DNA from 2 places in the Pseudomonas sp. S2_A02 genome. Region 1 is predicted to be linked to the other one. Evidence: riboswitches for the same ligand, from Rfam matches in the RefSeq annotation. Region 1 holds a riboswitch; the other holds the start of a gene.

Region 1 (14,394 bases):
GCCTCGCCCAGCGCCGCCAGCATCGGCGTTCCGCCGCCGGCACCGAGCCCGTCGAGCCAGTCGCGCAAGCCAGCGGAGGCTTTCAACCCTTGCACCTGCCACTTCGGCACATGGCCGCTGGCAGTCAGCAAAGCCAAACGCGCACGCTGTCGATAGGCATCGTCGAACAGTTGCGCCAGCAAGCCCTTGGCATCGCTCAACGCCTGATGGCGCCGGGTCGAGGCCGAGGCGTCGACGATCACCAGCCATAATTCATGAGGACTGCGGGTGCGCAGGTGAAACAGCACATCGTCGCGCTGACGCGGTCGGCCATTGAGCAAGGTGCCGGGCCAATTGATCGATCCGCCACGGGCTGCGTGACGCTTGCCCTGCTTACCGTGATCCAGCCGTCCTGCGCGGGGTCTGGCATTCGCCCCCGCGTCTGATCGAGGGCGAATGCCTAGGGCTTTTTTGGCCAGCTCGGCACTTCACGTCGAGCGCCGACCGGCAGCGCCTGGGCGGGCATTTCGCCCCACTGGCCCTGACCTTCGCTCGGGTTGGCGTTCTGGTTGGAAGGCGGCTGCGCTGCGGGTGATTGGTGTGGCGCCGGTGGCGAGTGTTCGCGACGACGATGACGCAAGGCAAACTCGGCGACCGCGTCGATATCGTCCTCGCTGATCGCGTTCCCGCCCCGCCATGCCGCGTGAGCCCGGGCCGCACGTAACCAGACCAGATCGGCCCGCAGACCATCGACGCCCGCAGCAAAGCAACGCTCGGTGATCTGCGCCAGCGCGGCATCGTCGAGGGGAATGTTCGCCAGTGCTGAACGCGCCTTTCGGCAACGCTCGCGCAGCGCGTGTTGCTGGCTTTCCCACTCGGCGCAGAACCCTTGCGGGTCGCTGTCGAAATCCAGTCGGCGACGGATGATCTGACCGCGCTCCGAAGGTGCGGTGTGGCCACCGAGGGCTACGTTCAGACCAAAGCGGTCGAGCAATTGCGGACGCAATTCGCCCTCTTCCGGGTTCATGGTGCCGATCAGCACAAACTTCGCCGAATGCCGATGGGAAATCCCGTCGCGCTCGATCAGGTTGGTGCCACTGGCGGCCACGTCGAGCAGCAAGTCCACGAGGTGATCGGGCAGCAGATTGACTTCATCGACATACAACACGCCGCCGTCGGCCTTGGCCAGTACGCCGGGGGAAAACTGTGCGCGCCCCTCGCTCAGGGCCGCGTCGAGGTCGAGGGTGCCAACCAGCCGTTCTTCGGTGGCGCCTAGCGGCAAGGTGACGAATTGACCGCTGGCCAACAAGTCCGCCAAGCCTCGGGCCAGGGTGGATTTGGCCATGCCGCGCGGGCCCTCGATCAGCACGCCACCGATTTTCGGGTCGATGGCGGTGAGGTACAGCGCGAGCTTCAAGTCATCGGCGCCGACCACGGCGGAGAGCGGGAAATGGGGGGTGTCGGTCATTTTCAAATCTCAGTCATGGTCGGTGGCAGGCACACCTTGTACCTGTGGGAGCGTGGCTTGCCCGCGAAGGCGTCCGCTCAGTCGAAATCAATGTTGATTGTGAGGGCCTCTTCGCGGGCAAGCCACGCTCCCACAGGTTAGCGGTGCCAGAGACTTACCCGTCTTCTTCGATGTCCAGCAACAAATTCTCCAGCGCCTCGCGGTACTCACCCGGTTCTTTCCACATCCCTCGTTGCTGCGCTTCGAGCATGCGCTCGGTCATGTCGCGCAAGGCATGGGGATTGTGTTCGCGGACAAACTCCCGGGTCGCCGGATCGAGCAAATAGGCATCCGCCAGCAACGCATATTGGTGGTCGTCGATCAACTGCGTGGTGGCGTCGAACGCAAACAGGTTATCGACCGTCGCCGCCAGTTCGAACGCGCCTTTATAGCCGTGACGCTTGACCCCGTCGATCCATTTCGGATTGGCTGCACGGGAACGGATCACCCGGTTCAGCTCTTCCTTCAAGGTGCGAATCTTAGGCAAGTCCGGCTGACTGTGGTCGCCGTGATAACTGGCCGCTGCTTCACCGCTGAGACTTTCGACGGCCGCCAGCATGCCACCCTGGAACTGGTAATAGTCGTTGGAATCGAGCAAGTCGTGTTCGCGGTTGTCCTGGTTTTGCAACACTGCCTGCACCTGGCTCAGACGCTGGGCGAACTGTTCGCGGGCGGCGGTGCCTTCATCGGAGCCGCCGTAAGCGTAGCCGCCCCAGTTCAGGTAAACCTCGGCCAAGTCCTCACGGCTTTGCCACAAGCGACCGTCGATGGCGCCCTGCACGCCCGCGCCGTAAGCACCCGGTTTGGCGCCGAAGATGCGCCAGCCGGCCTGCCGCCGCGCAGCGTCTTCATCCAGACCGGATTCCAGCAGCGCTTGCCACTCAGCGCGGACCTTGGCCGCCAACGGGTTGAGATCGTCCGGTTCATCCAGCGCGGCGACCGCTTGCACGGCGGCGTCGAACAACCGGATCAGGTTGGCAAAGGCATCGCGGAAGAATCCGGAAACGCGCAAGGTCACATCCACGCGCGGGCGGTCCAGCAGGCTCAACGGCAGAATTTCGAAGTCGTCGACCCGTTGACTGCCCGTCGCCCACACCGGTCGCACGCCCATCAGCGCCATGGCCTGGGCAATGTCGTCGCCGCCGGTGCGCATGGTCGCGGTGCCCCAGACCGACAAGCCGAGCTGCCGCAGGTGATCGCCGTGGTCCTGCAAGTGCCGTTCGAGAATCAGGTTCGCGGACTGGAAGCCGATGCGCCACGCGGTGGTGGTCGGCAGGTTGCGCACGTCCACCGAATAGAAATTGCGCCCGGTGGGCAGCACGTCCAACCGGCCGCGACTCGGTGCGCCGCTCGGGCCGGCCGGGACGAATCGACCGCTGAGGGCGTCCAGCAAGCCGCGCATTTCTGCCGGGCCGCAGGCGTCCAGGCGTGGGGCGACCACTTCGCGCAGGCTCTCAAGGATGGCGCTGACGTCAGCCCACGCAAGACCCTGTGGGAGCGGGCTTGCCCGCGATAGCGGTGGGTCAGATAAATCAATGTCGACTGACACGCCGCCTTCGCGGGCAAGCCCGCTCCCACAGGGGTCGTGGTGGGCTTGAGATGGGTTCAGTGTCAGCAAGATCAGTTCAGCGGCAAATAGCTCCAGTCGCTCGCGGGTATCGCCCGCTGTGCGCCATAGCTCATCGCTGACCGACAACAGGGCATCCGGACGCAGCCCGACCCAAGGCTCAGCCAACGCGCAATCCAGCGGATCGAAGCCCAATTCAAACGCCTTGGCCAATGCCCGCAGCAAGCTCGATTGCGCCCCACGGCCATCGCCGCGAGGAATGCGCAGCAAAGCCAATAAGGTGTCGATGCGTAACCGCCCGACCGGCGACTCGCCAAACACGTGCAGGCCATCACGGATCTGCGACTCCTTCAAGTCGCACAAATACGTGTCCAGACGCGGCAACCAGATCGCCGCGTCGGCGTCACTGTCGAGCTTTTCGTCGAGCTGCAGTTCACGGTCGATGTGCGTGTCGCGCACCAGTTGCAGAATGTCGCGTTGCAACTCCCGGGCGCGGCGCGGATCGAGCAATTGCGCTTCGTAATACTCGTCGGCCAACAATTCGAGATTACGCAGCGGACCGTAGGTTTCGGCGCGGGTCAGCGGCGGCATCAGGTGATCGATGATCACCGCCTGCGTACGACGCTTGGCCTGGGCGCCCTCGCCCGGGTCATTGACGATAAACGGGTAGATGTTCGGCAGCGGCCCGAGCAATGCGTCCGGCCAGCAGTTTTCCGACAACCCAACGCCCTTGCCCGGCAGCCATTCGAGGTTGCCGTGCTTGCCGACGTGGATCACGCCGTGAGCGCCGTAGGTGTTGCGCAACCAGAAGTAGAACGCCAGATAGCCGTGGGGCGGCACCAAGTCCGGGTCGTGATACACCGCGCTCGGGTCCACCTGGTAACCCCGGGCGGGCTGAATGCCAACGAAAGTCAGGCCGAAGCGCAGACCGGCAATCATCATTCGTCCGCCACGGAACATTGGATCATTTTCGGGGGCGCCCCAGCGCTCCAGCACGGCTTGGCGATTGGCCTCGGGCAGCGCGTTGAATATCAGGTTGTAATCGTCCAGCGCGAGGCTTTGATGACAGGGACGCTGGTCGAGGGTGTCGAGGTCGTTGCTGACGCCGCCGAGCAATTGCTGGATCAACGCGGTGCCACTGTCCGGCAACTCGGCCGGCAGCGGATAACCTTCGACATGCAGGGCACGGAGGATATTCAGTGCGGCAGCCGGTGTATCGAGACCCACGCCATTGCCGATGCGCCCATCGCGAGTCGGGTAGTTGGCGAGGATCAGGGCGATGCGTTTTTCGCCGTTGGGCACTCGCACCAGATCGATCCAGCGCCGCGCCAGTTCGGCGACAAAATCCATGCGCTCAGGTGCAGGCCGGTAGCAGACCACGTCGGACTGACTGCGCTCGCTGCGCCACGCCAGATCCTTGAAGCTGATCGGCCGACTGATGATTCGCCCATCCAGCTCCGGCAGCGCGATATGCATCGCCAAATCACGGGGACCGAGGCCTTGTTCGCTGGCGCGCCAACCGGGTTCATTGTCCTGGGCGCAGATCGCCTGGATCACCGGAATGTTGCGGCGAAACGGTCGCAGATGCGGCGCTTCGGGGCTGGACTGGGCGAAACCGGTGGTGTTGAGAATCACCCCCGCCTCGACTTCATCCAGCAAGTCCTCAACCACCGTCAGGCAGCCGGGCTCTTTCAAACTGGCCAGCGCAATCGGCAACGGATTCAACCCCGCCGCCTGCAAACGCTGGCAGAAAATATCGATGAAACCAGTATTCGCCGCCTGCAGATGCGAGCGGTAAAACAGCACCGCCGCCACCGGCTGATCAGCTTGCCAGTCGGCTTGCCAATCCTTCAGTTCTGCGGGGCTTTTTTGCGGATGGTAAATCGCGGTGCGTGGCAGGGTTTGCGGCTCGGACCATGGGTAGTTACGGCCCAGCCAGCGATTAGCGAGGCAGCGAAACAGGTCGAGTGCGTTGGCCATGCCGCCCTGACGCAGGAAGTGCCAGAGCCGGTCGCGGTCTTGCGCGGTTACGGTGCTCAGGTCACTCAGTTCCGGGTCCGGGCGATCATCCCCCGGCACCAGAATCAGCTGAACGCCGCGTTCGGATAATTCCACCAGCCGCTCAATGCCATAACGCCAATAGGCGATGCCGCCGTGCAGCGAAATCAGAATAACCTTGGCGTGGCGCAGCACTTCGTCGACATAGAGATCGACCGAGGCGTGATTCTGCACCTGCATCGGGTTAGCCAGGCGCACGCTCGGGTAATCGTCGGGCAACTGCTGCGCCGCTTCGGCGAGCAACGCCAGGCTGGAGTCACCGCTGCACAGGATCACCAGCTCGGCGGGGGTTTGTCCAAGGTCGGCAATGTTGTCATCCGACACGAAACCGCCGGGCTGGGTCCTGAGCAGGTGCATGGTTTAAACGCTGAGCGCAGCGCGCAATTGCGCTTCGAGCTGAGCGGCGTCCAGATCCTGACCGATCAACACCAGACGGGTGGTGCGCGCTTCTTCAGTGCCCCACTGACGGTCAAAGTGCTTGTCGAAACGCGTGCCCACGCCCTGGATCAGCAGGCGCATCGGCTTGTTCGGCACCGCTGCAAAACCTTTAACCCGAAGGATGCCGTGCTGGACCACCAATTGAGTCAGTGCATCCATCAGCAGGCTTTCGTCGGCTTGTGGCAGCTCGATCGAGATGGAATCGAACGCGTCATGGTCGTGATCATCTTCACCTTCATGGTGATGATCGTGATGGCTGTGGCGGCTGTCGATGTGCTCTTCGGAACCGGCACCGAGGCCGATCAGCACGTCAAGTGGCAGACGGCCGCTGCTGGCTTCGATGACTTTCACCGCTGGCGGCAGTTCTTCGGCGACTTCCAGGCGCACACGGGCCAGGTCGTCAGCGCTGATCAGGTCGGCCTTGTTGAGGATCACCAGGTCGGCGCTGGCCAGTTGGTCGGCAAACAGCTCGTGCAGCGGCGATTCGTGGTCCAGGTTCGGGTCGAGTTTGCGCTGGGCATCAACCTGATCCGGGAACGCAGCGAAGGTACCAGCAGCCACGGCCGGGCTGTCGACCACGGTGATCACCGCGTCAACCGTGCAGGCGCTGCGGATTTCTGGCCATTGGAAGGCTTGAACCAAAGGTTTTGGCAAGGCCAGGCCCGAAGTTTCGATGAGGATGTGGTCGAGGTCGCCGCGACGAGCGACCAGTTCGCGCATCACCGGGAAGAATTCTTCCTGAACTGTGCAGCACAGGCAGCCGTTGGCCAGCTCATAGACGCGACCGTTGGCTTCTTCTTCGGTGCAACCGATCGAGCACTGCTTGAGGATCTCGCCATCGATGCCAAGCTCGCCGAACTCGTTGACGATCACCGCGATGCGGCGGCCCTGGGCGTTGTCGAGCATGTGGCGCAGCAAGGTGGTTTTGCCCGAGCCGAGGAAGCCGGTAACGATGGTGACAGGGAGTTTGGCCAGTGTTTTCATCGGATGCCCTTTGGCAAGGTGGCGGGCATACGGGACGACAATCGCTGCGGCAGGTGCGCGCACAAGAGTTTCGCCACCGGATCACCCCGCCCGGTTGAAAGTGAGAATCTGTGTCGAGGCAGGTCTCCTGGCTGACGGTGTGCCGGCCTTATTGGCCTGGCATTCGCTGCGCCTTCCCGCGAACCTGATGGATCAGGGCTTGCAGTGGCGTGGCAGCGAACATCACCGTTCACAGTTGCGGGGGCAGCCGCGGCATCGACCGCGTTCCCTTCTTAGCTTCGGCAGATGCCGAAGAACCTCGAAAGCGCAAGGCTACGCATCGTGTGGGGGCGGGTCAATCACTGAGCACGCCACAGCCCCCCTTGATTGATCGTTCCCACGCTCTGCGTGGGAATGCAGCCCGGGACGCTCTGCGTCCCATCCAGAGCCGAACGCGGAGCGTCCGTTGAGGCATTCCCACGCAGAGCATGGGAACGATCAAAACGGGGGCAAGCCCCCTCGCCACAGGCAAGCCCCTACCACAGAGTTGAGAACCCTTGCCAATTGACGCCCAACCCCCGCCCATGCTCTCCTACACACCTTGTTACGGGTGCCCTTCACAGGGTGAAACGGGAAACCGGTGAATCATGTGCTTTACTCTTAAGCCATGCCAGTCCGGTGCTGCCCCCGCAACGGTAAGCGAGTGAAGCGTCAGATCCACTGTGCCCGTCATACGGCATGGGAAGGTGATGCTTGCAGGTGTCGGCGCAAGCCCTGCCCCTCGCGAGCCCGGAGACCGGCCCGCAACACAAAGTGACTTTTACGTTCACTGAATAACAAACCCGCGGTGGGCGGGCGCTGTTCGAAATCTCTGCGTGCCCCGGCGTGCGGCGGTTTTCATGCGCTCTATTCACCCGCTGACAGACCAGAGGGAAGCGCCATGTCGATCATCAGCAGTACCGCCAGTAGCACCGCCAGCACCACTTCAACCTTGAGCCAACGCCTGACCGCCGCTTTTTGTGCGTCGATCCTTGGCGCGTGCCTGGTGTACTTCGCCGGTTTCTCGCACATCGAAGCGGTACACAACGCCGCGCACGACACCCGTCACAGCTCTGCCTTTCCGTGCCATTGAGACCTGCTGACATGATCAAGCGTATTGCGCAAACCGCAGGTTTCACCGGGTTGCTGGCCGCCCTGCTGCTGACCCTGCTGCAAAGCTTTTGGGTTGCCCCGCTGATTTTGCAGGCCGAGACCTACGAAAAATCCGAGCCGGCTGCTGTCGAAGTCCACGAGCACGATGCTGGCGCTGTCGCCGCTCATACCCACGACGCCGAAACATGGGAGCCGGAAGACGGCTGGCAGCGCGTGCTGTCAACCACCGGCGGCAATCTGGTGGTAGCGGTCGGTTTCGCCCTGATGCTCGCGGGCCTCTACACCTTGCGCGCTCCACGCCGTACCTCTCAGGGCCTGCTCTGGGGTCTGGCCGGTTATGCGACGTTCGTGCTGGCGCCAACCCTCGGCCTGCCACCTGAGCTGCCGGGCACTGCCGCAGCAGATCTGGCGCAACGGCAGATCTGGTGGATTGGCACTGCCGCGTCCACCGCTGTCGGCATCGCGCTGATCGTGTTCAGCCGCCACTGGCTGATGAAGATCCTCGGCGTGGCGATCCTGGCCGTGCCTCATGTGATCGGTGCACCGCAACCGGAAGTGCATTCGATGCTGGCTCCGGAAGCCCTGGAAGCGCAGTTCAAAATCGCTTCGCAGCTGACCAACATGGCGTTCTGGCTGGCCCTTGGCCTGATCAGCGCCTGGTTGTTCCGCCGCAAAAGCGATGGCCAGTACTCCGCATGACTGACGTCAGCACAGCGCCGACCCTGGTGGTCGGCCTGGGCTGCCAGCGCGGCTGCCCCGTCAGCACGCTGCGGGCGCTGCTTGATCAAGCGTTACAGGCTCATCAAATCGAGCTTCGTCAGATCAAGGCCTTGGCCAGCATCGACCTCAAGCGCGAAGAGCCCGCCCTGATCGAACTGGCCGAACAGCTGGCATTGCCGTTGACGTATTTCAGCAGCGAACAATTGGCCGGTTATGAACCGCAACTCAGCCACCACTCGGACATCGCGTTCGAACGCACCGGCTGTTACGGCGTAGCGGAAAGTGCCGCGCTGGCACTGGCCGAACAGTTAGCTCAGGCACCGGCAAAGTTGCTGATTCCACGACAAAAATACGCCCAGGCCACCCTGGCATTGGCCAGCGCCGCGTAAAATCCCCGATAATCCCCGCCTTCGATCATGAGCAGTCTTCATCTGAAGCGTGCCCATACCCTTTTTCTGACAGGAAACGACGATGACCGTCTACTTCATTGGCGCAGGCCCCGGCGACCCGGAACTGATCACCGTTAAAGGCCAGCGGTTGATTCGTAGCTGCCCGGTCATCATCTATGCAGGCTCCCTGGTGCCCACTGCTGTGCTGGAGGGTCACCAGGCCGAACAAGTGGTCAACAGCGCCGAACTGCACCTGGAGCAGATCATCGAGCTGATCAAGGCCGCACATGCCAACGGCCAGGACGTGGCCCGGGTGCATTCCGGCGATCCGAGCCTGTACGGCGCGATTGGCGAGCAGATTCGCTACTTGCGTGAGCTCGACATCCCTTTCGAAATCATTCCCGGCGTCACCGCCACTGCCGCCTGCGCGGCGCTTTTGGGGGCCGAGCTAACCCTGCCGGACGTGTCACAGAGCGTGATTCTGACCCGCTACGCCGACAAGACCGCGATGCCGGCCGGTGAAGAGCTCGGTAGTCTGGCGCAGCATGGGGCGACCATGGCGATCCACTTGGGGGTCAATCATCTGGAGAAGATCCTCGCCGAATTGCTGCCGCACTACGGCGCCGATTGCCCGATCGCGGTGATTCATCGGGCGACCTGGCCGGATCAGGATTGGGTGGTGGGGACGCTGGCGGATATTGCCGGGAAGGTTGAAGCCAAGGGGTTTCGCCGCACGGCGCTGATTCTGGTGGGCCGGGTGTTGGGCAGCGATCACTTCAGTGAATCGTCGCTGTATCGCGCGGGGCATGCGCACCTCTACAGACCTTGAGATGATGGTTCCCACGCTCCGCGTGGGAATGCCTCAACGGACGCTCTGCGTCTGCTCTTGGGACGCGGAGCGTCCCGGGCTGCATTCCCACGCTGAGCGTGGGAACGATCAAAAAAACGGTGCTCACGGGCACCGTTTTTTTATGTCGCAGCGAACACCTTAGTAGTAGGCGTTTTCTTTCTGCGTGTGGTCGGTCACGTCACGAACACCCTTGAGCTCGGGAATACGCTCGAGCAAGGTGCGCTCTATGCCTTCGCGCAGGGTGACGTCTGCCTGGCCGCAGCCTTGGCAACCGCCGCCGAATTTCAATACGGCGATGCCGTCGTCGACCACATCAATCAGGCTGACCTGACCGCCGTGGCTGGCCAGCCCCGGGTTGATCTCGGTTTGCAGGTAGTAGTTGATGCGCTCGTTGACCGGGCTGTCGGCGTTGACCATCGGTACCTTGGCGTTTGGCGCCTTGATGGTCAGTTGGCCGCCCATGCGGTCGGTGGCGTAGTCGACTACCGCATCGTCCAGGAATGCTTCGCTGAACGAGTCGATGTAAGCGGTGAAGCTTTTAAGCCCCAGCGCCGTGTCTTCAGGTTTTTCTTCGCCCGGCTTGCAATAGGCAATGCAGGTTTCGGCGTACTGGGTGCCAGGCTGGGTGATAAAGACGCGGATGCCGATACCCGGGGTGTTCTGCTTGGAGAGCAGATCAGCCAGGTAATCGTGGGCGGCGTCGGTAATGGTAATAGCGGTCATGGAAACTCCTCGCAGGCTTGGACGCAGTTTACGCCAATCATCGCGCCACACAAAGTCCTAGTATTTTTGTCGGGAAAGATGCACTGATCCCTTGCGGGAGCCCCCTCGCCACAGGTCGCTCCCACATTGAATTGCAGACATTTCAAAGGTTTTCGTAGCGGTTCATGTCCAGCACGCCCTCTTCCACCGGGTCGGTGTCGTGGATGTAGCGGCTCAGATCATGGAAATACTGCCAAAACTGCGGATGGCTGCGGCGAATGCCCCAGCGTTCGACGACTTTCTCGAAGCTGGCGGAGTCCTTGGCGTTTTCCATCGCGTCGACGAATGCGGGCACTTGCCCCGCCGGGATGTTGAACATGAAGTTCGGGTAACTGCTCAGCACCCCCGGATAGAGAGTCAACGTGTCCAGCCCCGGCTGATAACGCATCGATTCACCGAGCAGGAACGCCACGTTGCTGTGGGCCCGGTTGCGCAGCAGGCTGTAGACCTCGCGCTTGCCGCTTTGGGTCTCGATGCGCAACATCGTGGCTTCTGGCAACTGATCGATGACTTTCAAACCGGCGGCCGGGCGCGAAACTAGCCGGCTCAAGGCCTGTTCGGCGTTCTGCAACGCCAGATCGATGTTCGGCCGCGAGCAGTAAGCGCCACCGCAGCGATTGATCGGATCGGGTTTGGCGTTGAGCTCGCCATAACGGGCCAGCAACTGCAGGGCGAAATCGCGTTTCGGGTCCTTTTCGTCCAGCGTCAGCGCCGTTGGTTTGTCGTTGTCGATGTACTCATAATCCAGCCACATCTTGAACTTGCCGCCGTTCTGATACCAATCGTCGAGGTAGCCGTCCCGTGAGTCGGCCGGCATCAGACGCAAGAAATTCTGCTCGGCACCGTTGCGAATCAGGTCGAAGTACAACCGGGTCTGGGCCTGATGGGATACGTTGCCGAATACATCGAAGTTGACCGCCAACTGGTAATACGTGCGCTCCAGCAACGGGTAATCGAACAGCCAAATGGTTTGCGGGACGTCACCGATCAGGCCTTTGTTCACCGAGGCGCTGTCGAAATGCCGGAAGATGCTCAGCAGCGCGTTGTCATTGCCGGCCCACAGAGTCGACCAGCTCGGTGCCGGCAGGTCGGCGTAGCTGTCGCGGCGCAAGGCTTCGTATTCGTTGCGTTTGTTGCGGTAGTCGTGCCACAGGCTCAGGACACTGCCGACGTCATCGTTCTGCCCCGGCATCGCCAGCAACGGCGTGGCCTGGCCGCGATAGTTCGGGTCGGTGATGTAGAGGTCATGCTCCGGGGCCTGGAACAGCGCCCAGAAGTTGTCGCGAATCACGTCGGTGGCGATCTGGCCACGGCAGACCGGACCACGAATAAAGGTGCGCACGAAGTACTCGGCGTTATCGAGCATGAACTGGTAACGCGCCTGGGCCGGGATTGCCTCAAAGGTCGTGAACGGATTAGCCCGTCGCTCCGCCCCATAACCCGGCAGCGCGTTGACCTGCCAATTGCCGCTGTAAAACAGACTTTTGATCCGCGCCATCTTCGCCGCGCTCAGCGGATAGGTGATGTGGGTCTTGTGCACGATCACGCCTTGCACCGGCCATAGGCGGTAATAGACCTGAGTGCCCGGATCATCATTCGGACGGCGGGTGTTGATCAGATCGATCGGCTGCCCCGTTGGCGTGCGCGAACGTACCCACTGAAAGAAATGCCCCGGCTCGCCGTCCTTGAAATAGAGGTGCGCCAAAAACCAGTGCTCGAACAACCAGCGCCCGACCAGGCTCTCCCGGGCGCCCGGTGCATTGAGCAGGTTTTCCCACTGCACCACCTGCAAGGCTTCCTTGGCGCTGGGTACCAGGCCCTGTTCATCGATTGGCGCGCCGGAGGCCAGCCAGCGTTGCAACGTCTGGTATTGCTGATCGGTCAGGCCGGTGACCGCCAACGGCATGCCTTCTTTCGGGTGGGAGCTGGCGTAGCCGTCGAACTCCGCCGGCATGGCGCACATGTTCTCCCGGTTCAGGCCCAGAACGATGTCTTCCGGCAATTTGGCGTTAGGTTGCAACGAGGTTTTGTGGCCCAGTTCGAGCATCCGCGCCATCAGCGCCGCTTGGCTGCCTTGGGCGTCGAGCACCGAATAAAAGCCTTTTTGCTGCCAGGCACGTTTGCCAAAGGCGTCATAAAACAGCCGGGTCGGTGCTGCGGCCTGACGGCGTTCGCCATCATAGACAGGCGCTTTGGTCGCGCCTCGGGCCGCCCCTTCGCCACTGCCCAGATTGAGCTGACAGGCGGAGTCGTAACAGGCATGGCAGGCCACGCACTTTTCGGTGAAGATCGGTTGAACGTCGCGGACGTAGGAAATATCCGGACCTTGTGCAGCGGCGCCCCCGCTAAAAAACAGCATCAATAGGCTGGTGACGACGCGATACGACATATCCCTAGTCCTGATCATGAGAAAACGCCGCGATTCTACCGGTCTGGCCAGCGCACCAACATGAACGATATTCATGCAAAACCCGCACATGCTCCAAAAGCGCACAGGTTTGTTATTATCCCGCCCCTTCGTCATGGCCTTACCGAGTAGTCCAAATGTCCGATCGCAGCGTTCGCCTTCAAGCTCTCAAGCACGCCCTCAAAGAGCGCATCCTGATTCTCGATGGCGGCATGGGTACGATGATCCAGAGCTACAAGCTCGAGGAGCAGGATTACCGTGGCAAACGCTTCGCCGACTGGCCGAGCGATGTAAAAGGCAACAACGACCTGTTGGTGCTGACGCGCCCGGACGTGATTGGTGCTATTGAAAAAGCTTACCTGGATGCCGGCGCCGACATTCTGGAAACCAACACCTTCAACGCCACCCAAGTGTCCCAGGCCGACTACGGCATGCAGGGCCTGGCGTACGAACTCAACGTAGAAGGCGCACGCCTGGCGCGCAAGGTGGCAGACGCCAAGACCCTGGAAACCCCGGACCGACCACGCTTCGTCGCCGGCGTGCTCGGGCCTACCAGCCGTACCTGCTCGCTGTCGCCTGACGTGAACAACCCCGGTTACCGCAACGTGACCTTCGATGAACTGGTGGAGAACTACACCGAGGCCACCAAAGGCCTGATCGAAGGCGGCGCCGACCTGATCCTGATCGAAACCATTTTCGACACCCTCAACGCCAAAGCCGCGATCTTCGCTGTGCAGGGTGTTTACGAGGAGTTGGGCGTCGAGTTGCCGATCATGATCTCCGGCACCATCACCGACGCCTCTGGCCGCACCCTCTCCGGCCAGACCACCGAAGCGTTCTGGAACTCGGTGGCTCACGCCAAGCCGATCTCCGTCGGCCTGAACTGCGCCCTGGGCGCCAGTGAGCTGCGCCCGTACCTGGAAGAACTGTCAAACAAGGCCAGCACCTACGTGTCGGCGCACCCGAACGCAGGCCTGCCGAACGAGTTCGGCGAGTACGACGAACTGCCAGCGGAAACCGCCAAAGTCATCGAAGAATTCGCCCAAAGCGGCTTCCTGAACATCGTCGGCGGCTGCTGCGGCACCACGCCGGGTCATATCGAAGCCATCGCCAAAGCGGTGGCCGGTTATGCGCCGCGCGAGATTCCGGACATTCCCAAGGCTTGCCGCCTCTCGGGCCTGGAACCGTTCACCATTGATCGCAGCTCGTTGTTCGTCAACGTCGGCGAACGGACCAACATCACCGGTTCCGCCAAATTCGCCCGGCTGATCCGTGAAGACAACTACACCGAAGCCCTGGAAGTCGCCCTGCAGCAGGTCGAAGCCGGCGCCCAGGTGATCGACATCAACATGGACGAAGGGATGCTCGATTCGAAGAAGGCCATGGTGACCTTCCTCAATCTGATTGCCGGTGAACCGGACATCTCCCGCGTGCCGATCATGATCGATTCCTCCAAGTGGGAAGTGATCGAAGCCGGCCTCAAGTGCATCCAGGGCAAGGGCATCGTCAACTCGATCAGCATGAAAGAAGGCGTCGAGCAGTTCATTCATCACGCCAAACTGTGCAAGCGCTACGGCGCCGCCGTGGTGGTGATGGCCTTTG
Region 2 (14,394 bases), 1.8 Mb from region 1:
GGCAATCCGCGCGCTAGAGCCAGCAACAAACGCATGACACCGCCATGGCTGATCAGCAGGATTCGCTCACCCGCATAGGCCGTGTGCAGCCGCTCGATCGCCGCCAACACTCGCGCAGAAAAATCCGCCACCGGCTCACCCTCAGGCGGCGTGAACGAATAAGGATCGGCCCAGAACAAGCCCAACGCCTCGGCACTGGTTTCCATCAACGCCGCCGCGCTCTGCCCTTCCCAGGCGCCGAAGTGCAGCTCTTGCAGATCCTTATCCAGCTGCACCGGCAAACCCAGTTGCGTTCCAAGCTTTTCAGCAAAACGCGCACAACGCTGCAACGGCGAACTGACCAGTCGATCCCAGGGCCCTTGCTCGATCACCGCGGCGCGCATTTGCTCCCAGCCCTTGTCGGTCAGCGCATCGTCAAGGCTGCCGCGCAAACCGCCGCCGAGTTCGGTTTCGCCGTGGCGCAACAGGTCCAGGCGCAAGGTCATGCCGGGCGATCCGCCACCGCGGCTTCGGCGAACGTCGCCATCTGCCCGTGCAGGTCGCAGGCCAGACGCAGCAATGGCACAGCGAGCGCCGCACCACTGCCCTCGCCCAGTCGCAGGCCGAGGTCCAGCAACGGTTCGGCGTTCAGGGTTTCGAGCACATGGCGATGGCCCGGCTCGGCGCCGCGATGACCGAACAGCAACCACTCACGGCAGGCCGGATTCAAACGCACCGCCACCAACGCTGCGACACTGCAAATAAACCCGTCGACCAACACTGCGACGCCTTCCTGAGCACAGGCCAGGTACGCGCCGACCAGCGCAGCGATTTCGAAACCGCCGAGGTTGAACAAGGTTTGCAACGCATCGCTACGCTGAGCGCCATGCAACGCCAGGGCACGCTCGATGACTTGGGCTTTATGGCTGACACCCGCTGCGTTCAAACCGGTGCCCGGCCCGGCCAGATGCACCACCGGGCAATCGAGCAACGCACACGCCAGCGCGCTGGCCGCGGTGGTGTTGCCGATGCCCATTTCGCCACCGATGAACAACTGCGCGCCGACTGCGACGGCGCGCTGCACACTGTCGCGGCCGGCCTGCAAGGCGAGTTCGCCCTGAGCCTGGGTCATCGCCGGACCCTGGACGAAATTCGCCGTGCCCGGACCGATGTTCAGGTGACGCACACCCGGCAGATTCAACGACGGCGTGACGGTGCCAAGATCGACCACTTCCAGGGAAGCACCCAACTGCCGCGCCAACACACTGATCGCCGCGCCGCCGCTGACAAAGTTGTGCAGCATCTGCCCGGTGACTTCCTGCGGAAACGCCGACACTCCTTCGACGACCACACCATGGTCACCGGCAAAAATCGCGATCCACAGCTGATCGAGCGTCGGCTTGACCTGCCCCTGCAACCCGGCCAATTGCACCGCCACCGATTCGAGCTGGCCGAGCGAGCCGGCAGGCTTGGTCAGTTGCTGTTGACGCGCCTGCGCCTGTTCGACTGCTTGCGCGTCGATTGGCTTGCACGGGTTCAGCCACCAGGAGTGAGTCATAACGCAGTTCCTTTCAAAGTCAGGGGCAGGCCGGCGACGGTCAGGACGACTCGCTGACAGCGCTCGGCCAAGGCTTGATGCAGCCAACCGGCTTCATCGACATAGCGGCGAGTCAATTCGCCCAGCGGTACGACACCCATCCCGGTCTCGTTGCTGACAAAAATGATTTCACCCGGCAATGATGCCAGGCAGTCCAGCAAAGCTTCGCGTTCGGCAGACAGGCGCTCGGCGTCGTCGAGCATCAGCAGATTGGTCAGCCACAGCGTCAGGCAATCCACCAGCAAGCAACGATCGGCACTGGCGTTTTCGCACAGCACGCGGGCCAGTTCCAGCGGCTCTTCGATCAACGCCCATTCGACTGGACGACGGGCGCGATGATGGGCCACCCGTTCATTCATTTCACCGTCCAGGGGTTGGCTGGTGGCGATGTAAATGACTTGGAGCAGACTGTCTGTCGCCAGTTTTTCAGCCAGGCGACTTTTGCCGGAGCGGGCGCCGCCGAGGATCAGTTGCAGCATGGTTTATTCCTTAAAATCTTCGGTGTCGGGACGGGCCTCATCGCGGGCAAGTCGGATCGCCGCATCGCCGCTCCCACAAGGATCGAGGCTGTTCACAGGTTTTTGTCCACCCACGAAACCTGTGGGAGCGGGCTTGCCCGCGATGAGGCCTGTGCAGCCACCTCAAATCCCACAGAGTTCACGCAGCAACGAAGTATCCAGATGCTTCTCCACCAGATCCGCCAACCGTTCAATATCGCGCTCACGCAAGGCGTGGTAATCGACCTCCTGCACATCCTGCAAACCAGCCCAGCGCAACAGCGCACTGCACGCTGCCGGTGACTCGAACAAGCCATGCAGATACGTGCCGAAAATCTGCCCATCGACACTTTGCGCGCCATCGCAGCGACCATCGTCGAGCTGCACCGCGGCATTTTCCAGGGCCGGCCCGGAGGTCACCCCGGCATGAATTTCATAGCCGCTGACCTCTGCATCTTCCAGCACCAGGCGCCCACGCACATTGCGCAATTGCTTCTCTTCTTCGAGCTGCGTTTCGAACGCCAGCAAGCCCAAACCGGCACTGGAACCCGGCGCCCCTTCAAGGCCCAGCGGATCGTGCACCTGCTCGCCGAGCATTTGCAGACCGCCGCAGATTCCCAGCACTTTTCCGCCGTAGCGCAAGTGCCGCGAGATCGCCGTGTCCCAGCCGTTGGCCCGCAGGTACGCAAGGTCGCTACGCACGCTTTTCGAGCCGGGAAGAATGATCAGGTCGGCCGGCGGAATCGCCTGGCCGGGGCCGATGAATTGCAAGTCCACTTGTGGATGCAGGCGCAGCGGATCGAAATCGGTGTGGTTGCTGATGCGCGGCAGTACCGGCACCACCACGTTGAGCACTTGATCAGCCTTGTCGGTCTGACGCTGATCGAGACCATCCTCGGCCTCAAGATGCAGGTCCATCACATATGGCAAGACGCCGATCACCGGTTTGCCGGTGCGCGCCTCCAGCCAGTCCAGCCCCGGCTGCAGCAAGGCGATGTCGCCGCGAAAACGGTTGATGATGAAGCCTTTGACCCTTGCCTGTTCGCTGGGCGACAGCAGCTCCAGCGTACCGACCAAATGCGCGAAAACTCCACCGCGATTGATGTCGGCAATCAGCACCACCGGGCAGTCCACCGCCTCGGCAAACCCCATGTTGGCGATGTCGCCGGCGCGCAGGTTGATCTCTGCCGGCGAACCCGCCCCTTCGACCATCACCAATGGATACGCCGCGCTCAGCCGTTCGTGGGAGGCCAACACCGCCTGCATGGCGATGGCTTTGTAGTCGTGATAGGCGACGGCATTCATGGTGGTGACCGCACGACCATGAATGATCACTTGAGCGCCGGTATCGCTATTGGGCTTGAGCAGCACCGGGTTCATGTCGGTGTGCGGTTCGAGGTTGGCGGCCTGGGCCTGCACCGCTTGAGCACGGCCAATCTCGCCACCGTCGGCGGTCACCGCGCTGTTGAGGGCCATGTTCTGCGGCTTGAACGGCACGACGCTGATGCCTTGGCGCGTGACCCAGCGACACAGCGCCGTCACCAGCGTGCTTTTACCGGCGTCGGACGTGGTGCCCTGCACCATTAAAGTGGCGCCCTGCACCTTCAATGTAGTCATTGCGCTTCCTTGACACAGGCTTCAAGCGCTTGCTCGAGACGCAGCCAATCCGCTTCATCAGCGGGCAAGCCAAACCGCACGCTGCTGGTGTGGGTGAACAACCGCAGCAAAATGCCGCGCCGGGCCATGAATTCATGCAGCGCTTCGGCGCGCTCGGTGATCAGCCATTGGAACAATGCGCAGCCGCCCTGAGGCTTGAAACCATACTGCTCAAGCAGCAATGCCAGACGCTCACCGGCTTCGTCAGTGCGAATGCGCTGTCGCGTGTGCCCCTCGGTATCCGTCAAGCACGCCTGGCCGAGCACGCGGGTCGGTCCGCTGACCGCCCAAGGTCCGACCTGTTCGGCCAGCAGCTTAAGCAACTTGCGTTCGGCCAATACAAAACCCAGCCGCACCCCGGCCAGGCCGAAAAATTTGCCAAAGGAGCGCAGCACGATCAAGCCGATCTGATGGGTGAACGGTGCCAGGCTCAAATGCGGGGTGTTGTCCATGAATGCCTCATCCACCACCAGCCAGCCACCGCGCTGAGCCAGCCGCGAATGCCAATCCAGCAGGCGAGCCGGGGTCAGGCTCAACCCCGTGGGATTGTTGGGGTTGACCACCACCAGCACGTCGAGGCTGTCGAGAAAGAAATCGACTTCCGACTCCAGCACTTCACGCACGATGTAACCATTGCGACGCCAGGCTTCGGCGTGTTCGGCGTAACACGGCGACAGCACGCCGACCTTGCCGGCCCGGCGCAAACGCGGCAGCAACTGGATCGCCATTTGCGACCCGGCCACCGGCAATACTTGGGCCGCACCGTAATAGTCGCAGGCAGCCTGCTCTAGCCCGTCATCGGTTTCCGGCAACCGCGCCCAGGCCCGCAGCGGGATGTCCGGGACCGGGAATGGCCAGGGCGCCAGGCCACTGGACAGGTCGAGCCAATCGGCTTCGGCAATGCCGTATTCAAGCGCCGCCTTACGCAAGCGACCACCGTGCTCAAGCATAGAACTCAGCCCCCACGCAAAGAATCAGCAGCCATAACCATATCCCGCGCTGTACCAATTGCCAGCCACGGTCGATGGAATCGGCATCCGCCGGCACACCTTCGCCCAACTGCGGACGCTGATGCAGTTCACCGTGATAGATCGCCGCCCCGCCCAACTCGACGCCCAGCGCACCGGCACCCGCCGCCATCACCGGCCCGGCATTCGGGCTGTCCCAGGTCGGGCCCTGGGTACGCCAGCACTTCAGCGCCAGTCGGGTTTTGCCCAGCAGCGCGTAGGTCAACGCCACCAGACGTGCGGGAATGTAGTTCAGAACATCATCGATCTTCGCCGCCGCCCAACCGAAACGCTCGAAGCGTTCGTTGCGATAACCCCACATCGCATCGAGCGTGTTGCTCAGACGATAAAGCACCACGCCGGGCGCACCCGCCACGGCAAACCAGAACAGCGCGGCGAATACCGCATCGCTGCCGTTCTCCAGCACCGATTCGGTGGCGGCGCGGGCGACTTCGGTTTCATCCAGCTCACTGGTCTGACGGCTGACCAGATAGCCGACGCGGTTGCGCGCCTCGATTAAATCATCGCTGCGCAGGGCCTTGGCCACCGGCTCGACGTGCTCACCAAGGCTGCGCATACCGAGGGCGCAATAGAGCACCAAAATCTCTACGATCCAGCCAACGTAAGGCGCCCAGGAAATTGCGGTGGCCAGCAAAGTCAACGGCACGACCGCCATCACCCAGGCTGTAACGCCATGACTGCGCCAGCCACGGCCACCGGAGTTGAAACGCTGCTCGATGCGATCGGCAAAACGACCGAACGCCACCAGCGGATGCCAGCGTTTGGGTTCACCCAGCAGCGCATCCAGCGCGACCGCGGCGACACTCAACAACGCCACACTCATTGACTCACTCCCCAATAATTTTCATACAGCAACTCGCTGAGTGGGCGTGCTTGCGCCCAGCCTTCGAGTACCAACATCGGCGCCGGATAGAATGCCTCGACCGGTCCCAGACAAAGAATGGCCAAAGGCTTGGCCCCGCTCGGTAAACCCAGCAAGTCCGCCAGCGCTTGTGGCTCGAACAATGACACCCAGCCCATGCCCAGGCCTTCGGCGCGGGACGCGAGCCAAAGGTTCTGGATGGCGCAGGACAATGAGGCCATGTCCATTTCCGGCAATGTACGACGGCCGAAGATATGCCGCTCACGATCGTCCATCAGCGCGGCGACCAGCACCTCGGCGCAGTCGTTGATGCCTTCGACCTTGAGCTTCATGAATTCGTCGGAACGCTCGCCGAGGGCTTCGGCGGTGCGGATGCGTTCCTCTTCCACCAGCTGCTGAATCTTGCCGCGAAGTGCCCGGTCGCTGATGCGGATGAAACGCCAAGGCTGCATCAGGCCGACACTCGGCGCCTGATGCGCGGTTTCAAGCAGACGCCTCAGTAACTCAGGTTCGACGGTGCCGCCGCTGAAATGCCGCATGTCGCGGCGTTCGGCGATCGCGCGATAAACAGCTTCGCGTTCGGCTTCGGAAAATGCGTTGTCCGTCATGGCCTCTTCGCGAGCAAGCCCGCTCCCACATTAGAAGGTGTGTGACCTGAAGAAACTCGGTCCACTGTGGGAGCGGGCTTGCTCGCGAAGGCGGCCTCACGATCAGGCACAAACAACGCGGCAATCGCCGATGGATTCGACGGAAAATAAAAATGCACATAAGAAGCCGTCATCCGCCCCTCACGATAAACCGCCTCCGCCCCCTCGCCCGCCATTCGGGCTCAGCCCACGAGCAATCGGCTCAAGTTCGGTGCTGGTCAACGAGTGGTGATAGGTGTGCCCACGCAGCAAACCTTCCGGCAATTCAACCGCCTGCAAAGCCAACGCGGCAAGACGCTTCTGCATCACCGCATCACCAGCCAGCAAGCCGACCAGTTCAGCGCGAGTACCCTCGACATCGGTCAAGGAATCCAGCAGATACAGCATGCCGCCACACTCGGCCAACAACGGTTTGCCCGCCGCGTGATGAGCGCGGATCGCGGTCAGCATCGGCGTGTTTTGCGACAACGCCACATGGTGCAGTTCGGGGTAACCGCCCGGCAGATACAGGCTGTCTGCCTCCGGCAATTCGGTGTCGCGGATCGGCGAGAAGAAAGACAGTTTGGCGCCCATGGCCCGTAGCAGATCCAGGCTCGCGCCGTAGGTAAACGCGAAAGCTTCGTCCCGGGCCACGGCAATTCGCACACCGGCCAACAACGGTTCGGCTGTAATCATTTCAGGCGCGGCGAATTCCACGGGCGGCGGTAGAGCCACATCGCAACTGCTGGTCAGCGACTCAGCCGCCGCATCGAGACGCAGATCAAGATCATTCAGCTCGCTGGCCTGAACCAGGCCGAGATGCCGACTCGGCAATTCGATCCCGGTCTCCCGGGACAACGCGCCGTACCAGCGCAAGCCTTCAGTCAGGCTGCCTTCGAGCAACTGCGCATGGCGCACGGTGCCGACCCGGTTGGCCAGCACACCGGCAAACGGCAAGTCCGGCTGATAACGCGCAAGGCCCAGGGCCAGCGCGCCAAACGTCTGCGCCATGGCGGTGCCGTCGATCACGCCGAGCACCGGCACACCAAGTGCCGCGCCAAGTCGGCGCTGGACGGCGTACCGTCGAACAGCCCCATGACGCCTTCGATGAGGATCAGATCGGCTTCGCCAGCGGCCTCCCACAATAGACGCCGACTTTCCTGCTCGCCGACCATCCACATGTCGAGTTGATAGACCGGTGCACCGCTGGCACGCTCGAGAATCATCGGGTCGAGAAAGTCCGGGCCGCATTTGAACACGCGAACCTTGCGTCCCTGATTGCGATGCAAACGGGCGAGCGCGGCGGTGACGGTGGTCTTGCCCTGACCGGAGGCCGGCGCGGCGATCAGTACCGCCGGGCATTGACGATGGCTATTCATAAAGTGCAGTTCACAACTCGACGCCTTTTTGCGCTTTGATTCCGGCCTGGAAGGCGTGCTTGATCATGCCCATTTCAGTGACAGTGTCGGCCAGCTCGATCATCTCCGGTTTGGCGCCACGACCGGTGACCACCACGTGCTGCATCGGCGGACGGGCCTGCAAGTCGCTGAGCACTTGATCGAGATCGAGGTAGCCGTGCTTGAGGGCGATGTTCAACTCATCAAGCACTACGAGGCCAATGGCCGGATCACGCAGCAATTCGCGGGACACCGCCCACGCGGCTTCGGCGGCTGCAATGTCACGCTGGCGATCCTGGGTTTCCCAGGTGAAGCCCTCGCCCATCACATGAAAACGCACCTGCTCCGGGAAGCGCCGGAAGAACAACTCCTCGCCGGTGCTGGTGCGCCCCTTGATGAACTGCACCACGCCGCACTGCATACCGTGGCCCATGGACCGCGCAAGCATGCCGAAGGCCGAGCTGCTTTTGCCTTTGCCGTTGCCGGAGAGCACCAGCAGCAAACCGCATTCATTTGGCGAGTTGGCGATGCGTTCGTCGATCACCGCTTTTTTGCGCAGCATGCGCGCCAGGTGGCGTTCGTCACGATCGGGGGTATCAGTCATGGGGGAGCTCTCCGTTGAGGCTGGATAACGGCGGGCAGGCACAAGAATAGACGGCAAGAAGCCTGGCATCGCCCACCGTGATGCCGTTGGATGAGTCAGGCCGGTCTCCGGGCTCATGAGCGGCGCCAAGGCCAACTGCGCGCCTTCCCATATCGACAGTCGACACAGTGGCTCAAAGCGCAGCTTTTACTCATTTACCGTTGCGGGGGCAGCGCCGGGATCGTGATCATTCTTCGCTGGAAGAAATTCACTCACCGGCTTCCCTGTTTCACTCTGTCGACCAGCGTCACAGAGCACCTGAAACAAGCCGCGAAGGTTAGAGGGTTGGGGGTGGAGCGTCAATTAAAGCCGGGGCGCCTCTGAGCGAATAACTGCCGTCGATCAATTAACTGACGCCAATCTTGTGCCACACTGCAAGCAGTGATATCAAAGAGCCACAACCTGACAACACAATAACAAGGGTGAGCCACATGCAAGGCATGATCATCAGCAATCCGAAGCTGGAATTCCTGCGGCCGGTGCTGGAACGCTGGTTTGACTGTATCGACCGCTACAATGCCGTGCGCGGCGATAACGATACACCTTACTGGTATGACGAAAACGCCAACCTCGGCCTGCTCTCCGCCGCGGCCTGGATGGCAGAAATGGTCACGCTGCAACAAACGTCGACGCGCAAACAGACCGAAGAAGGCGAACGCAACGCCCGCGCCGATCTGTTTATCGCCAGCAGCGAAGAACGCGCATATCTCCAGGCCACCCAGCGCTGGCCGCGAGTCAATAGCCTGAACCTGACCCAGGCACTGGCGGACATCACCAGTGACGCGAAGCGAATCAGCTACGCCAGCGATCTGAAACTCGGCTGCCTGTTTGTCGCGCCACAAAAAGCCCAGCACAGCGCCACCCCGGAAGAGCTCCAGGACATGGTCGACGACCTGCAAAAGGAGCATACCTGCGCCGTGGCCTGGTATTTCCCTTACGCCTACCGCAAGTTGCGTAATGAAACCGGCAACTACCATCCAGGGATCGCCGTATTGTTCAAGGAAGCCCGCGGCTGACGGGTTGAACCATCGAACGTCTACGCTTCTCTATGATTACGTCAATGCATTCATAGGGAAGATCAGTAATGCACAAACCCCAGCTCGTTTTCATTATCGCGCTCGCCGGAGGGCTCGCCGCCTGTGGTGAAACCTCCAGCCTGCAAGTCTCGGACGGAACCGGACCGTCGCCCAAGCTGCCAGAGCCGAATAAAACCCTGATCCCGACGGTAAACATCGCCCCGGCGATCGGCTGGCCTGAAGGCAAGAAACCCGTCGCCGCGGCCGGGACTCAAGTGACGGCGTTTGCCGAAGGCCTCGATCATCCGCGCTGGCTCTATGTGCTGCCCAACGGCGATGTGCTGGTAGCCGAAACCAACGCGCCGCCCAAACCCGATGATGGCACAGGCATTCGCGGCTGGGTCATGGGCAAAGTCATGGGCCGTGCCGGTGCCGGCGTCCCCAGCCCGAACCGCATCACCCTGCTGCGGGACAAAGACCACGACGGCGTCGCCGAAACCCGCACGGTGTTTCTGGAAAACCTCAACTCGCCGTTCGGCATGACCCTGGTCGGCAATGACTTGTATGTCGCCGACACCGACCGCCTGCTGCGTTTCCACTACGAAAACGGCGAGACGGCGATCAAGTCGCAGCCGATCAAGGTGGTCGATCTGCCGGGCGGCACGCTGAATCACCACTGGACCAAAAACGTCATCGCCAGCAAGGATGGCAGCAAGCTATACGTCACCGTGGGCTCGAACAGCAACGTCGGTGAAAACGGCATGGATCAGGAGGAAGGACGCGCGGCGATCTGGGAAGTGGACCGCGCCACCGGCAACCATCGGATCTTCGCCTCGGGGATTCGTAATCCAAACGGTCTGGCCTGGGAGCCTCAGAGCGGCGCACTGTGGACCGCCGTCAACGAGCGTGACGAAATCGGCAGCGACCTGGTGCCGGACTACATCACATCCGTGAAGGACGGTGGGTTCTACGGCTGGCCTTACAGCTATTACGGCCAGCACGTCGACATTCGCGTCGAGCCGCAAAACCCTGAACTGGTGGCCAAGGCCATTGCGCCAGACTATGCAGTTGGGCCACATACCGCGTCACTGGGCCTGACGTTTGCCGAAGGCAGCAAACTGCCCGCGCCGTTCACTCAAGGTGCCTTCATCGGCCAGCATGGCTCATGGAACCGCAAGCCGCTCAGTGGCTACAAAGTGATTTTCGTGCCGTTCAGCGCCGGCAAACCGAGCGGGCAGCCGGCGGATGTGCTCACGGGCTTCCTCAATGACGAGGAAAAAGCCATGGGCCGGCCGGTGGGCGTGGTGATCGATCAGCAAGGAGGCTTGCTGGTGGCGGATGATGTGGGGAACAAGGTGTGGCGCGTTTCCGCAGCTAAATAATGCGATTACTGCCAGACGAAAACCCTGTGGGAGCGGGCTTGCCCGCGATAGCGGCAGCCCAGACTACATCGAAGTTGAATGTGCCGACGTCATCGCGGGCAAGCCCGCTCCCACAGGAGATCAGCGTTTACGACAGAGCGTGCGAGCGGCCATGACAACCTGCGCTACGGATTATGTGCCAAGTGCTCGGGTTGCAAGACGCGCTTGGCGCTCAGATAGGCTCTCTGCCAGTAAGCTTTGGACAAGCTGTCCAGCTTGACCGTGCCGCCCGTGGCTGGGGCGTGGACGAAGCGGCCTTCGCCGACGTAGATCCCGGCGTGGCTGACCTGGGAGCCGCCATTGGTGGCGAAGAAAATCAGGTCACCGGTTTGCAGGCCTTCCTTGCCGATATTGGGGGCCTGCATACCGATCATCTCGCGGGTGGAGCGCGGCAAGGAAATGCCTGCGACATCGCGATACACGTAACCGATCAGACCGCTGCAATCGAACCCGGAATCTGGCGTGTTGCCACCCCAACGATAAGGCGTTCCCACCAAACCCAGCGCGCGAAACAGCACGTCTTCTGCCGCAGGAGAAAAGGCTTGGGAAGGACCGAAAACAATTGGAGCGCGGACTACCGGCGCAGGTGGCGGTGTGCGGCTGGCGCAGGCGCTGAGCAGCGCTGCGAAGAACATGAGTGCGAGGCGGGCCGACATCGTCATAAGCAGAACATCCTGATCTGGCTGCGGCTTTTTCTGCCACAAAGACAGAAAAGAAAACCGCCTGCGCAGAACGCAGGCGGTTTGCCATCAATAATAGATCAGGATTCTAGCGGCTACGCGGCAAACTTCAAGTAAGACTTTAAGTTCGCCTTACAAACTGTCCGCTTACTTGCGAGCCGTGACGATAGCCGGTGCCGTATTCGGCGCCATCGCGAGTGCGCGCTTGGCTTCGATGAAGGTCTTGTTCCAGTAGCTGTCGCCCAGGCTATCGATCCGGACACCACCGCTTTTGCGGCTGCTGGAGTGGATGAACTGGTTATCACCCAAGTAGATCCCGGCGTGACTGACACGACCGCGACGACCATTGGTGGCGAAGAACAGCAGGTCACCCGGCTTGAGGGCGCTGCGAGCAACCAGAGGAGCGTCAACGTTGATCATTTCGCGAGTGGACCGCGGCAGGTTCATGCCGGCCTCTTCACGAAACAGATAACCAATGAAGCCGCTGCAGTCGAAACCAGCCTCGGAGGTGCCGCCGAAACGGTAACGGGTACCGATCAGGGACATGCCACGTTCGAGGATGCTGTCGGCCAGAACCGGAAGTTGGTACGACTTGCCGCCGGCGAAGTCTGCCAATTCTTTATCGGTGGCCAGCTCTTCCTGGAAAAGAACGGAAGAAGACTGCGCGGTAACTGAATTTGAAACCTGCTGTTGTGGCGCTTGCTGGGACACTGGAGAGTGAGCAGCGCAACCGAACAACAGGGTGACGAGTGCGAGAGGCACGAGGGGTGCGAAGCGATTTAGCATGGGCACGACCGTGGCTGATAGTTATAAAAGAAGCCGCGACTATGCCCGCTATCAACCTCATTTGCAAATTCAATCGATCTTTATGTGACTTATCGGTTTCTCGTTTACATCTAAGCGCTTAAGCCCATTTTGAACCTTTGCGCAGCCTGCCCTCCTGCAGAAAAGCGGATTTGTTGACGCCTTAAATTTTCCAAAACCCGCGTAGAACCTGGGCTTGATCAGGTTTTTTACCAACCAAGGGTTTCTTTCAGGAAGGGGATTGTCAGCTTGCGCTGAGCTTGGAGGGAGGCCTGATCGAGGCGTTCAAGCAGCTCGAAAAGCGCACTCATGCTGCGGGTACCGCGGGTCAAAATAAAATGCCCGACCTCGTCGGTCAGGTGCAGGCCACGACGGGATGCGCGTAACTGCAAGGCGCGCAATTTGTCTTCGTCAGAGAGCGGGCGCATCTGGAAGATGAGTGCCAGTGTCAGCCGCGACTTGAGGTCTGCCAGCTTCACCGGCAGTTCGCGCGGGGATGTCGAGGCCGCGATCAGCAGACGCCGGCCACTGTCACGCAGGCGATTGAACAGATGGAACAGCGCCTCTTCCCAATCCGCCTTGCCGGCGACCGCCTGCAGATCGTCCAGGCAGACCAGTTCGTATTGTTCGAGGTTGTCGAGGATTTCGATGCCGCGGTCCAACAACTCGGCCAACGGCAGGTACACCGCCGGCTCCCCCAGTTGTTCGAAGCGCAGACACGCTGCCTGCAACAAATGCGTGCGCCCTACCCCGTCCTTGCCCCAGAGGTAAATCAGACTTTCCGTCCAGCCGGCGTCGGCTTCGCAGAGCCGCTCGACATAGCCGAGTGCAGCGGCATTGGCGCCTGGGTAGTAATTGATAAAGGTAGCGTCATCACGCAGACGCACACCTAGGGGCAGCTGAATCGGTTTCATGCTGACTGAACAGTTCCAAAGGAACCGTTAGTGGCCTCTGTGTAAAGTTTGCGAAGTTTATACCCGTGAGGCTGACCGCACAATGCGACAGACCACAAGCAAAATCAAAGGTTTGCGTTAACGCACTGGTTTTATGACCGTTTCTTTGGCGGCGCATGTGACAGCCATACAAGGGATACGGGCAAACCTGGCATGAAACCAGACTGCCCGCTATAAGCGATCAAAAAAACTTACAGCCCGGATTCGTCGACACCGCCGTAGATATCCGAATCCTTGTACAAATCATGCATGTGGCGCACCAGGACCATGATCACCGCCGCCACCGGCAACGCCAGCAACACACCGGTAAAACCAAACAGCTCGCCGCCGGCCAGGATCGCGAAGATCACCGCCACCGGGTGCAGGCCGATTCGGTCGCCCACCAGCAATGGTGTCAGGACCATACCTTCCAGCGCCTGGCCGACCATGAACACCGCGACAATACCGATCATGGGATACAAATCGCCACCGAACTGGAACAGACCGGCAATCAATGCCGCCCCAATCCCGATGACGAACCCCATGTACGGCACGATCGCCGCCAACCCGGCAATCAGGCCGATCAACAGACCCAGCTCCAGCCCGACGATCATCAAGCCTGCGGCGTAGATCACGCCCAGCGCCAGCATCACCAGCAACTGCCCGCGCACGAATGCCCCGAGCACTTCGTGGCACTCTCCCGCCAGGGACATGACGCGCTCTTCACGATCACGCGGCAGCAGGCTGCGGATCTTGGCCATCATCAGGTCCCAGTCGCGCAGCAGATAAAAACTCACCACCGGAATCAGCACCAGGTTGGCCAGCCAGCCAATCAGCGCAAGACCTGAAGCTGTCGCCTGACTCAGCACCACGCCGACCACATCGGTGGTCTGGCCCATGTGCTCGCTGAACGCCGCCTTGAGCTTGTCGAACTTCCAGAAGCCGTCCGACAACCCGATCTTCGATTGCGCCCACGGCACGGCGGTGTGCTGCAGCCAGTCGAGCATCTGCGGCGCCAGCTCATACAAGCGAAACAGCTGCTTGGCGAGCATCGGCACCAACACCAACAGCAACGCGGTGACGATCAATGTGAACAAGGCGAACACCGCTACCACGCCCCAGGTCCGTGACAGACCGTACTTTTCCAGCCGATCCACCAGCGGATCGAATAGATAAGCCAGCAACAGCGCCACCAGGAACGGCGTCAGGATCGGGTGCAACAGGTAAACAAACGCGCAAAGCAGGACCACCCCACC

What was found. Region 1 has a riboswitch for cobalamin ahead of cobW (cobalamin biosynthesis protein CobW). Riboswitches for the same ligand answer to the same signal wherever they lie in the genome.
Region 2: it holds a riboswitch for cobalamin, as region 1 does, so the genes downstream of both, cobO (cob(I)yrinic acid a,c-diamide adenosyltransferase) here and cobW (cobalamin biosynthesis protein CobW) in region 1, are expected to answer to the same signal.

Annotation. Positions count from the first base shown of each region.
Region 1 is NZ_CP162776.1:41,321-55,714, reverse strand. It holds gene AB4O41_RS00195 (vWA domain-containing protein) at 1-320, opposite strand, end outside; gene AB4O41_RS00190 (ATP-binding protein) at 440-1,447, opposite strand; gene cobN (cobaltochelatase subunit CobN) at 1,602-5,468, opposite strand; gene cobW (cobalamin biosynthesis protein CobW) at 5,472-6,533, opposite strand; cobalamin riboswitch at 6,634-6,849, opposite strand; cobalamin riboswitch at 7,104-7,331, shown strand; gene AB4O41_RS00175 (CbtB domain-containing protein) at 7,453-7,644, shown strand; gene AB4O41_RS00170 (CbtA family protein) at 7,656-8,363, shown strand; gene AB4O41_RS00165 (cobalamin biosynthesis protein) at 8,360-8,773, shown strand; gene cobM (precorrin-4 C(11)-methyltransferase) at 8,856-9,602, shown strand; gene nfuA (Fe-S biogenesis protein NfuA) at 9,762-10,346, opposite strand; gene AB4O41_RS00150 (fatty acid cis/trans isomerase) at 10,489-12,774, opposite strand; gene metH (methionine synthase) at 12,930-14,394, shown strand, end outside.
Region 2 is NZ_CP162776.1:1,826,111-1,840,504, forward strand. It holds gene cobC (alpha-ribazole phosphatase family protein) at 1-485, opposite strand, end outside; gene cobT (nicotinate-nucleotide--dimethylbenzimidazole phosphoribosyltransferase) at 482-1,537, opposite strand; gene cobU (bifunctional adenosylcobinamide kinase/adenosylcobinamide-phosphate guanylyltransferase) at 1,534-2,055, opposite strand; gene AB4O41_RS08310 (cobyric acid synthase) at 2,218-3,690, opposite strand; gene cobD (threonine-phosphate decarboxylase CobD) at 3,687-4,679, opposite strand; gene cbiB (adenosylcobinamide-phosphate synthase CbiB) at 4,672-5,580, opposite strand; gene bluB (5,6-dimethylbenzimidazole synthase) at 5,577-6,227, opposite strand; partial or broken gene AB4O41_RS08330 (cobyrinate a,c-diamide synthase) at 6,224-7,624, opposite strand; gene cobO (cob(I)yrinic acid a,c-diamide adenosyltransferase) at 7,635-8,246, opposite strand; cobalamin riboswitch at 8,328-8,562, opposite strand; gene AB4O41_RS08340 (hypothetical protein) at 8,717-9,301, shown strand; gene AB4O41_RS08345 (PQQ-dependent sugar dehydrogenase) at 9,370-10,683, shown strand; gene AB4O41_RS08350 (C40 family peptidase) at 10,848-11,384, opposite strand; gene AB4O41_RS08355 (C40 family peptidase) at 11,550-12,188, opposite strand; gene hda (DnaA regulatory inactivator Hda) at 12,416-13,120, opposite strand; gene AB4O41_RS08365 (AI-2E family transporter) at 13,351-14,394, opposite strand, start outside.